4 regions of the Shewanella japonica genome follow, and region 3 is predicted to be linked to each of the others. Evidence: predicted binding sites of a transcription regulator. Region 3 holds the regulator's gene; each other region holds the start of a gene.

Region 1 (3,179 bases), 1.4 Mb from region 3:
CACCTAAACTTTTACGTAACTCTGCTTGTTCAAGATAGTCATCTAAGCGTCGTTTAACTTGACGTTTTCGTTCAATAATTTCAGCTGAACGTTTATTTCTTGGTGATACCATTGCGTCGATTTCTGTATCGTTAGGAATGCTTTCAGTAATATTAGCCATTATTCTACCCTCTATTTCATGCTTATTTGTTGTGTCCCTGTGTGACAAATAAGCTGTAAATATCAAAGGTAGCCTTTAGCCGTGCTTTGATATCATGGGTATTGAGCGCTGAAGCTTGCGATATTCTTGTAAAACAACCACGAAGAATATGCATTCAAATTGCACCCAAAGGTTTACTTACTCCTATAAATTCAATGTAGCAGTTATTTATTTTTTTGCTTAACGCAGTTATCAAAAAGTTTCTTTGACACACAAAAAACGCCACTCATTAGAGTGGCGTTTGAGGTGTAACAATTGGCACGATGCCGACCTAAGCTAGTTCGCATTGGTGCCAGATTGAATGACTATGGCTTATAAACCAAAGCTGTACGAGTAGCCTAGTACAATTTTTGCGTCGTCATCATCTAAATCTGTATCAGATGCAGTAAATGAAACAGTACCGTAATCAGTATCAGAGCTTAACGATACATTGTATTCTGAGTAGCTATCAGTACCATACCAGCTAGTAATGATATCGCCATCTGAATAACCGTAATGCACGCCTAAAGACAGTGATTCAGTTAGTGGGAATGTGAGGTTAGCTTGTGCATACATCATGTCTTTTGAATCAAGTGGATCAGAAGCAATATCATCGCCGCCATTGACAGTGTGTGAATAAGAAACATCTAACCATTTCCATGCTAAACCAACAGTGACTTCACCAAAATCAACACTACCAGGAGAATCTGGGTAGGCATAGTAAAGGTAGTTAATATCGTAGCTTAAATCTTCAGTGATATTACCGCCGTAACCTGCGTAAATATCTAACTCGTAACTTGTGCCATCACCAAAATCAACGTTTGAAGCCCAACCACCGACATAAAAGCCAGAATCAGCGGCATAATCAATACCACCCTGTACAGCTGCACCGTTATCAGTTTGGCTTACACCACGCCATAGGTAGTTTGACGTCGCGCCGATATTACCGGTGACTTCTGCTAATGCAGAACCAGATAATAATAAGCCTGTAGATAGCGCAATAGCTTTATATAAGGTTTTTTTCATTTTCATTCCCTCAAAGTTTTTATTATTCATTTCACCTGTTGCTTGATTATCGGGCAGCAAGGTTCAATGTTGATTTCATCTGTATGAGTTATTGCTAATGATGTGCCATGTTTATAAATGCTTTACTATTAATGGTTTATGTTCTCTCGCACTATGATGCAGCAAAAATGTTGCATGGTATTGAGGCAGAGGTGCACTTTTTTTGTGCAGTTTTGAGGCGAATTTCTAATAGAAAGGTGATCAATAGACATAAAAAAACCTCCGAAGTGGAGGTTTTATTTTCAAGCAGTTAATCTTAGTTAACGCTATCTTTTAATGTTTTACCCGCTTTGAACTTTGGTACAGTCGCTTCAGCAATTTGAATTTCTTTGCCAGTCTGTGGGTTGCGGCCAGTACGAGCTGCGCGTACAGAGGTTTCAAAAGAACCAAAACCTACGATAGAAATTTTGTCACCATTTTTCATGGCTTCAGTAACAGCTTCTTCAAAAGACTTTAGTGCGCGGCCAGCTTCTGCTTTAGTTAACTCAGCATTTTCTGCAATTTTTGCAATTAATTCACTTTTGTTCATGTTGATATTCTCTGCTTTCCATAGATGTGTTTATTTAAAACTAGATTAACATGCCATAAGCCATGGGGCTTTGAAAGCATTTTATCTGATAAATGTGTAGCAATAGGGCATTTTGGTGACATTTACGACGTAAATGACCCCTTTGCCCAGCTTTTGGGGCGAAAATGACGAGTGCCACAGTAAAATTAATCTTCTAATAGTTGATACAGCAGCTGCTTAACCAGTTTAGGCTCAAAAGGTTTATCGCAAAGTGCATTCACTCCTGCACTTGATACATTACTAAGATGTGTATCATTGGCTTCAGATGAGACCATTAATATTGGGATATGGGATTGCTGACTTTCGTTGCGAATATATTGGGTCAGTGCTAGACCGTCGACACTCGGCATGTTGTAGTCTGTGATGACTAGGTCAAACATCTGTTGCTGCATGAGTTCTATTGCTTGCGCCCCATCTTCAGCTTCGCTAATGATTCTAATGCCTAAGTTGCCAATGGTTCGCTTAATGACATTACGTGCCATTCGGCTATCATCGACCACCAATGTACGAATATCTTGTACATCAAAATGACTTAAATCCAGTTCATCGTTGCTGATTAAATCGATGGTTGAATTGAGCGCAGTCGCTAGGTGATCGGCATCGAATGGTTTCGGTAGAATGGCGACGACCCCTGATTGCCTGAACACTTCAAGTTGTTCGCGTCGGCACTCACTAGAAACCAACATAAATTGAATGTCATTAAATTGAGTGCTTTGCTTGATGAAACTGAGCAAGTCGGTTGCTTCGCCATCTGAAAAGTGTAAAGCGCTGATGACTAAATCTGGAGTGTGTCTTGAGATAATGTCTTTTGCATCAGTGATACTTGATGCAGTTTGAATGCTATTTACACCTTCTTGTTGTAGGCGTGCGGTGATAATTTTACGCTGAGTATCTGAAGGCTCTAGCAATAAAATTGATAGTTCACTGGGGGATAGGTGGCCCATAAATGACTTCTTCTTATTTATTATAAATGCGTCTTATGGGCGCATTTTACCTTAAGCTTCTACGTGAATATAGCTATTCTTGCACAAGACATTAACAATCAGGTTTCAAATACTGCGTGGTTTTTTGGCTAAACGCGACCCAATATTGGTACCCCAAAATGAGCACCGCACTCAATGCAATAGCTGGTACAGGTATACTCACTCCGTTGAATTCTACTTTTACATCTTCAGGGGTGATTTGATAGGCAATAATAGCTGTTGTGGATAAAGCTAACATCGCCAATGTTTGGATTGCGAGGTATATTTTTAACACTAAACTGGCCCAGTGAGTGCGTTTAACGAGTCCAAATAGCACTGGTATTACGCCAATCGTAAACAGATCGATTCCTTGAATGGCGTATGAACGTAGCAAAGCCAGAATAGA
Region 2 (3,179 bases), 830 kb from region 3:
AAAAGAACATTGCAGCACCTGCGATAACCGCAAGCAACACCACACCTATTACAATAAAAATGATGAGCTTCTTTTTACTTTTAGGTTGGTTCTCTGTGGTTAACTCTAAAGACTCTTCTTCAGCCATAATTCATTCCATTTATTTATTGCGCTGCCAGTAAAATTATTAACATTCGCTATAGCGCACCAACAGTCTTAACTTGTTGGCTATAGATTACCGACTTAGGCGTAATAATCTATAGCAGAATTGCTACTCAGTGAATGTTTTGCTGCAATGTCGAGTTCTTGTGCTGATATTTCATCCAACATCGCATCACCATTGCTGTTTTGTTCATCATATTCAGATTTCGACTCGTTATCACCATCTTGAGAAACATGACTATCAGCAAGTTGAAGTCCTTCTTCAGCTAACATTTCGCGTAACTTAGGAATCGCTTGTTCGACGAGATCTCTTGTTTGTGATTGTGCGACTTGGAACTGTACTTGAGTTTGCTCACCGTGAACTTGAACTCTCACGACCATATGACCGAGCTCGGCAGGATCAAGTCGAATTTCAGCATGTTGAACGCCTTGTCCGACCATAGTGATTAATTGCTGCTTCATCACTGGAGCAAACTTTTGAATCATATCTTGCATGTTCACAGCAGCTTCAGCCCCTTGGCGTAAAGATAGCTGAAATTGTGGGACATCACTTTTATGTTGCGCCGTAAAGCTGCTTTGATTTTGTAATGCTTTTACTTCAGTTGACTCAGGTGTTAACTCAGACGTTGCTGCGCTAGCAGCTGAACTGGCCAACGCTGCATTTTTAGCTATTTGTTTATCCATTGACACAGTTAACTCAGCTTTGGACAAATTGATTTGAGGCACCTCTTTAGAGGATGACTTCGTCTCTGATTGGCTTGCTTCGCCTAATATCGTGCCTTTTTCGGCATTGAGATTCGCCTCTGCAGTATTTTTACTGGCTTGCATTTCAAGTGTCGTATTAACCACTGACTGAGGGTTCACTAATGATGCATTATTTGTTTGATTGGCATTAGCTTGCGTATTGGACGCTAAATTAGCGACGTTTTTAACTGAGTCACTGTCAGCCGCACCTTCATTAGCATTTGCAAGCACAGCTTGCTTATCTGTCAGAGCCATTAAAGGCAAAGCTTGTTCACCGTTTAGCTGATGCTGACGATTGAAATCAGCAATCAATTGATTAAGCTGCGCTGGCGTGAGGCTCGCTAATTTCTCGCTATCCATTGATGAAAACTCACTTAACTGAGTAAGCTGTTCAGCCGTCAACGATGATAGAAAAGCGTTGACGGTTTCATCAACCTCAGTCTCAAGTTGTTCATCAGAGTTGATTGTCTGAGTATTTGCCAATAATTCAGAATCCAGCATGTCAGAATCTATTGCTGAGCCTTCGTCCGCTAAAAGCTCTTCATCTAACGGCAATTCTTTGCCACTTGGATCTGAAGGACCGACTTTATCAAAATTTTCAGACATACCAATTTGCGCAAAAATTAACTCTACATCAGCCTCTTCAATTGCGACATCAAACTGCTCTTCTACATTTGTCTCGCTACTTTTTGCCAACTTGGTCTTTTCAACATCCATTTGTGACGCTTGGTTAAAAACAGATAGAAAAGATTGATTATCAGCACCTTGCGATTTATCTGAACCAGTAACACTTGCAACTTTACCACTATTGCCTAATAAAATATTACTCATCTGCTGCATAACCAACTCCAAATCACTCCCCTAATCGAAACCATTAACAAGGTCATTTCTGGGGGTTTATCCATTGTCACAAAGCTGACACTTTGCGAAGTTAATACAAGTAACCTGCAAATTAAATGCCAAACTTTTATCTTTGTAAAAAGTTGAAAATTGGTAAGAGTAATGACAGTGAAATGAAACTAATGATGAATTGATAAAAATAATAAAAAGACCTTAGCGAGATTTCTTGCGGATAAACTGCTGCATAGCAAATTCATCTGATGCTTTTTGTTCCTTTTTATTGGCAAGCTGTTGAGCTTTTTGGGCGTTTTTTTCAAGTAACAATTCAACTGCTTTGCGCTTTTGTTGTTTCTCTTGCCAGTGAACCTGACGATAACCCGTTTGTTTCTCAGCCTCTTTTACCGCATTAACTTGTTGTAATAAGGCTTGATCTACTTGCTTTATAAATTCATGAAAAGAATGATACTGGCTTGCACTGAGGGTTTTCCCTTGGTTTTCGCCCATTTGTTTCATGTATTCAAGTCGATAATTATTAAGCGCATCAAGTTGGCTTTGATGTTTTTGTTGTTCAAGCTGAGCAGACTTTAGCTGAAGCGCAGCTTGCTCTTCAGCTTCTTTGTTCAACTTTAATACGGTTAACAAGGGATCAGTTCGGCGCATTATTTACATTGAGCAGCAATCTGCCCAACCATAGTTTGACTATCATCAAAAGTAATTACATCTTTAAAGCCTTGCCTTAAAAAGGCATTCATAGCCGGTTGTAGGCGAATCGCATTATCAATTCGAGGATCACTCCCTTGGGAATAAGCACCTATCGAAATAAGATCTCTGTTTTGCTGATACAAGGAATACATTTGTTTAACCAGTCGCATCGACTCAAGGTGCTCTGCTGAAATAACCATAGGCGCAACACGACTAATAGATTGTTCAATATCTATTGCAGGGTAATGCCCTGAATCTGCAAGAGTCCTTGATAACACAATATGACCATCTAAAATCGCTCGAGACGCATCTGCAATGGGATCTTGTTGATCATCACCTTCGGTTAATACCGTATAAAACGCAGTAATAGAACCTTGCCCCGGTCCACCATTACCGGCTCGTTCCACTAAACGTGGCAGCTTGGCAAATACTGAAGGCGGATAGCCTTTGGTTGCTGGCGGCTCCCCGACAGCAAGGGCAACTTCACGTTGCGCTTGAGCATATCGAGTTAAACTGTCCATTAATAACAAGACGTTATAGCCGAGATCTCTAAAGTATTCAGCTATTCGTGTAGACGTTTCACACGCTCGAAGTCGCATTAACGGTGAAGTATCTGCTGGCGCAGCGATAACGACCGAGCGAGCTCGACCTTCAGGGCCCAAAATTTCTTCAATAAATTCTTTTACTTCTCGACCACGCTCTCCCACTAAGCCAACAACAATAATATCTGCCGTTGTCCCCCGTGTCATCAT
Region 3 (3,179 bases):
TACGATGACAAGTTTCATGCAGTAATAACCTGATACAGTTCTGTAGCGTCATGACTCTTTCGAAGTCTTTTAAGGATGAGTTTATCGCTTAATTTCTCAGCCATACTTGATAACGTGCTTAAGTGTTGCTGACATTGCTCAGAAGGAACCAATAAGGCAAATAAAATGTCTACTGGCTTCTTATCAATAGCATCAAAGTCGATAGCTTCTTCACATTTGATCAAAATAGCGATCGGCGATTCAATGTCGTCTAAACGCCCATGTGGAATCGCAATGCCATTGCCGATACCTGTGCTACCCATTTTTTCACGTGCTATTAAACTTTCGAAAATAGCTTGTGAAGATAGAGTAGGGTACTGGTCAGCCATTAAATTGCTGATAAGTTCCAGTACCTTTTTCTTACTGCCCGGAGTGGCACAGGTAGTGCACGCCGGCTGCAGGATGGTGCGAAGTTCCATCGTTAGTGTTTAATTAACTTCTCTTTGTGTTTAATTACCTGACGGTCTAATTTGTCTATCAGGGCGTCAATTGCGACATACATATCTGCGTTTTGAGATACGGCAAAAACTTCACCTCCTTTGAGGTGCAATTTAGCTTCGGCAATCTGTTGTAACTTTTGTACATTGAGCACAACGTGAACATTATTGATCTGTTCGAAGTGACGTTCAAGCTTTGAAAACTTAGTTTGCACATACTCACGTAAAGATTGAGTAATTTCGATATGGTGTCCAGTCAGGTTAATTTGCATAGATCATCCTCCAATAACAAAGGCTTATAAGCTTTTGCGTTGGTTTGAGGGAGGGATGAGCATTGCTTCACGATATTTGGCGATCGTACGCCGAGCAACATTGATCCCTTGTTCAGCCAGTAGCGTCGCCATTTTACTATCGCTAAGTGGCTTTTTCTGGTTTTCTGCAGCGACCAGCTTTTTGATAAAGGCTCTGATTGCTGTAGATGAACACTCTCCGCCATCATCGGTACTTACGTGGCTAGAGAAGAAGTATTTTAGTTCAAAAAGGCCGCGAGGGGTGTGCATATATTTTTGAGTTGTAACCCGTGAGATGGTCGATTCATGCATCTCTACCGCTTCGGCAATATCATTTAAAACCATAGGCTTCATGGCTTCTTCGCCGAACTCAAAGAAACCTTGCTGGAATTGAACAATACAATTTGCCACTTTTAACAGGGTTTCATTGCGGCTTTCAATACTTTTAATAAACCATTTGGCTTCTTGTAAGTGACCGCGAATGAATTGGCTGTCAGCTTGATTGGCTGAGCCTTTTGCCATGGCGGCATATTGCTGATTTACGCCTATTTTAGGCATATTATCTGGGTTTAATTCTACGACCCAACGGCCATTCTTTTTAAACACTGTGACATCTGGGATGACGTACTCATCTTTGATTGGAGTAATTTGTAACCCTGGGCGAGGGTTCAGTGTTTGGATAAATTGAATCGCTTCGCGTAAATCATCTTCTTTAAGCTTGGTTTTACGCATTAGTAATCTGAAATCACGACCTGCTATTAAATCTAGGTGTTCAGATATCAGTAATTTTACATTTTCTATGCAAGGGATTTCGCTTGGGTATTGTCCCAATTGAATCATCAAACATTCGCTTAAATTTCTTGCAGCGACGCCCACTGGATCAAAATGTTGTACACGCTTTAATACGGCTTCAACCTCATCAAGTTCAATATCCTCAAGACCGAGTGCATCGAGAATATCTTCTGTTGATTGGGTTAAGTAACCTCTATCATCAATTGCGTCGATGATGGCTGTCGCAATGGCGAGGTCATTTTCAGAAAATGGGGTTAAGTTTTTTTGCCATTCTAAATGTTCGTATAAACCTTCAGTCGTTTCACCTTGAAATGGCATATCGTCATCACGGCTTACAGCGCCAGAACCTGAGTTAGGAGAGGCGGTGTAGACTTCATCCCAAGTGGTATCCATTGGTAAGTCTTCAGGCATGGACTCTTTCGTAAGTGACTCTGTTGTATCGACTGATGAGGTGTCTTTTTCTACGCTGACTTGGCTGTTATCGCTAAAATCGGTGTCAGTTTGCTGAGCATTGTCTTTGACTGGTTCTTTTGCTTTGGCAAACTCATCCTCAAGCTCAAGAAGAGGATTTGAGTCAAGTGCTTGCTGAATTTCTTGCTGTAGCTCCAAAGAGGAAAGTTGCAATAAGCGAATGGCTTGTTGCAACTGCGGGGTCATTGTCAGGTGTTGACCCATTTTAAGTTGGAGTGAGGCTTTCATTTACCGCTTATCCCTAATTGAATTTCATCATCGCGACTACAATGTTATGGGTCTAGCACCTTTGTAAGTGTTAGCTAGACTTTAACCGAACTTGGGTTCTACTTTGCCAAAAATTAGCGTTAAGTTTTGAGTCTAGTGTATAACGCTAAAAAGTGGGACTGGTTGGCCGCGAAAATGCCATGCTTGTACACTAAAGAATGCTAACTATAGCTTGAATTGCTCACCTAAGTATACTGACCTGACTTGCTGATTGTCTAAGATCTCAGCAGGCGTACCTTCAGCAATTAAATCTCCGTGGCTGACAATATACGCACGCTCACATACATCAAGTGTTTCACGGACATTATGGTCAGTAATCAATACTCCAAGACCACGATTTTTTAGTTGTTGAATAATTTTCTTAATATCTATCACTGAGATAGGATCAACACCCGCAAATGGTTCATCTAATAAAATAAACTTAGGATTGGCGGCTAAAGCGCGTGCTATTTCTACACGTCGACGTTCACCACCTGATAGAGCCATACCTTGGCTGTCACGAATATGGGTAATATTGAACTCTTCTAATAAGTGCTCTAACTCTTCGATTCGTTGCTCACTCGATAAGGTTTTACGGGTTTGCAGCACCGCCATGATGTTATCGTGCACAGTGAGTTTTCTAAAAATACTGGCTTCTTGAGGTAAGTAACCAATACCTTTACGAGCACGTAAATGCATTGGGTCTGCAGTCAAGTCGTCAGAATCAATCAAAATACGACCTTTATCGCTTTTGACTAAGCCAACAACCATATAAAAGGTTGTGGTTTTACCTGCACCATTTGGCCCTAAAAGACCAACAATCTGACCCGTTTTAACGGTTAGGCTAACGTTTTTGACAACTTGGCGGCTTTTATAGCTTTTTGCTAAGTTCTCAGCTGTTAAG
Region 4 (3,179 bases), 1.5 Mb from region 3:
CTATATTAAAAATATACGCATATTATCCACAATGTTATTAAGTTAACTTGTATTTAACTGTTTACCCTTCTGTTATTCATAACTGCACTCGTAAACCCACACTACAAGTCACGCCTTTTGGTTAAACATTGTCATTTGTTTGTCATATGCCTGTGTTCAACTAGACAAAGCAAGTAAGTTGGCGATTAAAATAAATAATCAACACGACTTGTCAGTGTAATAAGCACAGTTAACTTAAGCACACACATTAGCTTCAATAAGCCCAAACTTACGCAACACAACTGCTTAAGGATATTTATTGTTATTACTTACTCACCAGATAGGTGAAAATTAAAAAAAGGAGTGTGGCACATGTCATACAACATTAATGGTCACGAAATTACAGTCAATTTCCCTGTAAATTCAATATCATCAAACAAAAACTCAATAGCTTTTACTGACAGCCAAGGTAAAACTAAAACAACTTTTTCAAAGCGCACTGAAGCGTTAAAATTTATGAAATGGTTGATAACGGCTAACAAGTAACACCTTCCATAACGCTTGCGTTATTCATTTGCTCAGTTACTCAATAAACATCGCTTCTCGGTATTTCCTCTCACACTTTACCGGACGTTTATTAGAACTGAGCAACATGAAACAACCCCATTCGCTTCACTTCCAGCACTAATACTTAAACAACTTTCTTTAGCTACATACAGTTAACTTACTGACCATATTTGCGTATATACCTAGCTAGCATACTTGGATTACCCAATAAACCACCTTGGTGTAAATACATAACAGGCCAAGTATTATCGACAGTTTCCGCTTTATAATCTTTATTTAAAAAATGCTCCAGCATGATAAATCCCACGGGATCATAAAGTAACTCAAACTCAATGCCAGAATCACTCACACGACGCCACATGTCATAACACTGTCGATTAAGCTTTCCAAAGTGATACTTAGTGCCATTTGATACAATATGCGGGTGAAACTCACTCTGTGAGGTTAACTGAGTAAACTGATGCGTTAGGTACTTGTTTCCCCCCACGCAACTGCAGGTTATTACATTAACTGTTACAGTAGGCTGACTCGCCTGCGGAAGGTAGCGCTTAAAAAATCGTTGCAAGAATAATGCTGTTGTGCCCGTACCTGAAGGCAAAAACAGATTTAATCTAGTCATATTCTGCTGATGCATCCAACTCAAAATTTGCAGGCCTAATGTTTCAAGCCCTTCTGCAGCATACTCACATCGTCCACCTTCAGGAATATAGATCTCATTCGCAGATGCTTGCTTCGCTAAATCTGACACATAGCTATCAAGATTGCCGCTTACATATTTAGGTTTCTCGACAATATTGGCGCCATTATTAAGCGCTGCTAGGTAGTTCCCCTGTGGGTTTTGTTTAAGATAATCAGCGATATGATCCACATGATAATCTAACTGTCATCCGCGCAACTTAGCCAACACTGCAAGTGAATGTAATGAATTAGCTTGAGGTGAACCGTATCCAATAACCTTATTGATATGAGGAAAGTCCTGGGTCAAGAAAAACTGAAACTTACGGGCTTTGTTTCCGCTAAAATCAGGATGAATCAAGTCATCTCGCTTAACAAAAACCTCACGATCAGCAAATCTCATTTTATCAACGGGCGTGTCGATTGAGATATCCGCAAGAGATACATTAGAGCCAGCTGCAAACATAAGTAACGTCGCTTAAATAAAGAGTTATAGTCTGTAGTGGTATTTTAACTAACTATTAGCGATTTTCGCTATCATCAATTGTCGACAGCCCAAACTAAGTCAAGTAATGTCTTCTAACCTTCTAAATAAATCAAAATAAAATCAATAATTATCAAACACTTAAAAGAAACTGAAAACTAATAAAAATATTGGCATAATTTTGGCTTTCTAGTGATTATTATCACCAATGGAATATTGGTCATTTCATTAACCAGTTTTGTATGACTTAGGGAGCACCAATGTCAGTCTTGAGATTAATTTTTAATATCGCATGGTTCATCATGGGCGGATTTGTAATGGGTCTAGCATGGTGGCTAGCAGGCTTATTGTGCTTTATCAGTATTATTGGTATTCCATTTGGCCGTGCTTGCTTCGTGATTGGTGAAATGGCGTTCTGGCCATTTGGACAAGAAAACGTTAACCGTAAACATTTAAAAGGATTTGAAGATATTGGTACTGGTCCATTGGGCATGATTGGCAACGTTATTTGGTTCTTATTCTGTGGTATTTGGCTCGCGATTGGTCACTTAACCCATGCTGTAGCTTGCTTTGTTACCATTATCGGTATTCCGTTTGCAATACAACACGTAAAACTCGCACTACTGAGCTTAACACCAATTGGCCAAACCGTTGTGGCAAAAGAAAGCTACTAACAAGTCACTGATGACTGAAAGCAAAGATATTGGACAGTAGCGTTAAAACAAAAACACCTTATATTCAGCTAGTAGATTATGAGGTGTTTCTGTTCAGTTTTAGATAGAGTAAACCATTCTAAATTTCGTTATTTTTGTGGTTAAAACCAGCAATAAAAAACTCTACTTTGCCACAAGATTTACAGGCAAACATATCAAAATCTTCTTTATTAACAAACAGCTCGCCAAGTTCACCTAAAACGCCCCAGCGCGTACCTTCATGAAAACTTTTAGTACCAATAAATGTAAGGCTACTCTTGCATCGAATACAATCAATACTCGCTTTGTTAGGTGAAGCGACTGGCGCTGGTTGACCCTTTTCCACAGTTACAATTCCAACAAACTTGAAAGCCATCATCATCAATGACGGTATTACAATTTTCGCATGTCCACGACATCCACTTTCTCCTATGACGCTAACACACTAACAATATACTGAAATTCTGCTTCAGTCACAGGTTGAACACTCAACCTTGTCCCTTTACTCACTAATACCATATCAGCAAGATGAGGATCAGCTTTAAGCGTTTTTAAGGTAATAATCTGCTTAAAGGTTTGCCGATAAGTTAAATCCACTGCAACCCAGCGCGGATTTTCAATATCTGATTTAGGATCATAATAACTTGACTCATTATCAAAAGCACTCTGGTCGGGATAAGGCTCAGATGATACTGTCGCCAGGCCAACAATACCCGGCACTTTGCAACTGGAATGATAAAACAATACCGTATCGCCCACTTTTACCGCATCGCGTAAAAAGT

Evidence for each region. Region 3 encodes sigma-54, which starts transcription at its own class of promoters, with help from an activator protein. Its sites were predicted from a motif close to GTTGGCACGNNNNTNGNNT; they were not measured.
Region 1: the regulator sigma-54 is predicted to act here: its motif matches at 1,296-1,314, upstream of SJ2017_RS03345 (TorF family putative porin).
Region 2: the regulator sigma-54 is predicted to act here: its motif matches at 1,820-1,838, upstream of SJ2017_RS14925 (flagellar hook-length control protein FliK).
Region 4: the regulator sigma-54 is predicted to act here: its motif matches at 1,875-1,893, upstream of SJ2017_RS12030 (YccF domain-containing protein).

The regions. Positions count from the first base shown of each region.
Region 1 is NZ_CP020472.1:769,789-772,967, forward strand. Features, by position in the region: gene SJ2017_RS03340 (hypothetical protein) at 1-160, opposite strand, end outside; gene SJ2017_RS03345 (TorF family putative porin) at 512-1,204, opposite strand; gene SJ2017_RS03355 (HU family DNA-binding protein) at 1,500-1,772, opposite strand; gene SJ2017_RS03360 (response regulator transcription factor) at 1,958-2,755, opposite strand; gene SJ2017_RS03365 (hypothetical protein) at 2,847-3,179, opposite strand, start outside.
Region 2 is NZ_CP020472.1:3,466,432-3,469,610, forward strand. Features, by position in the region: gene fliL (flagellar basal body-associated protein FliL) at 1-127, opposite strand, end outside; gene SJ2017_RS14925 (flagellar hook-length control protein FliK) at 223-1,725, opposite strand; gene fliJ (flagellar export protein FliJ) at 1,939-2,385, opposite strand; gene fliI (flagellar protein export ATPase FliI) at 2,385-3,179, opposite strand, start outside.
Region 3 is NZ_CP020472.1:4,297,797-4,300,975, reverse strand. Features, by position in the region: gene rapZ (RNase adapter RapZ) at 1-18, opposite strand, end outside; gene ptsN (PTS IIA-like nitrogen regulatory protein PtsN) at 15-458, opposite strand; gene hpf (ribosome hibernation promoting factor) at 461-748, opposite strand; gene SJ2017_RS18450 (RNA polymerase factor sigma-54) at 773-2,257, opposite strand; gene lptB (LPS export ABC transporter ATP-binding protein) at 2,462-3,179, opposite strand, start outside.
Region 4 is NZ_CP020472.1:2,816,536-2,819,714, forward strand. Features, by position in the region: gene SJ2017_RS21470 (hypothetical protein) at 352-525, shown strand; gene SJ2017_RS12025 (1-aminocyclopropane-1-carboxylate deaminase/D-cysteine desulfhydrase) at 704-1,414, opposite strand; gene SJ2017_RS21915 (hypothetical protein) at 1,430-1,687, opposite strand; gene SJ2017_RS12030 (YccF domain-containing protein) at 1,966-2,379, shown strand; gene SJ2017_RS12035 (hypothetical protein) at 2,498-2,743, opposite strand; gene SJ2017_RS12040 (EVE domain-containing protein) at 2,827-3,179, opposite strand, start outside.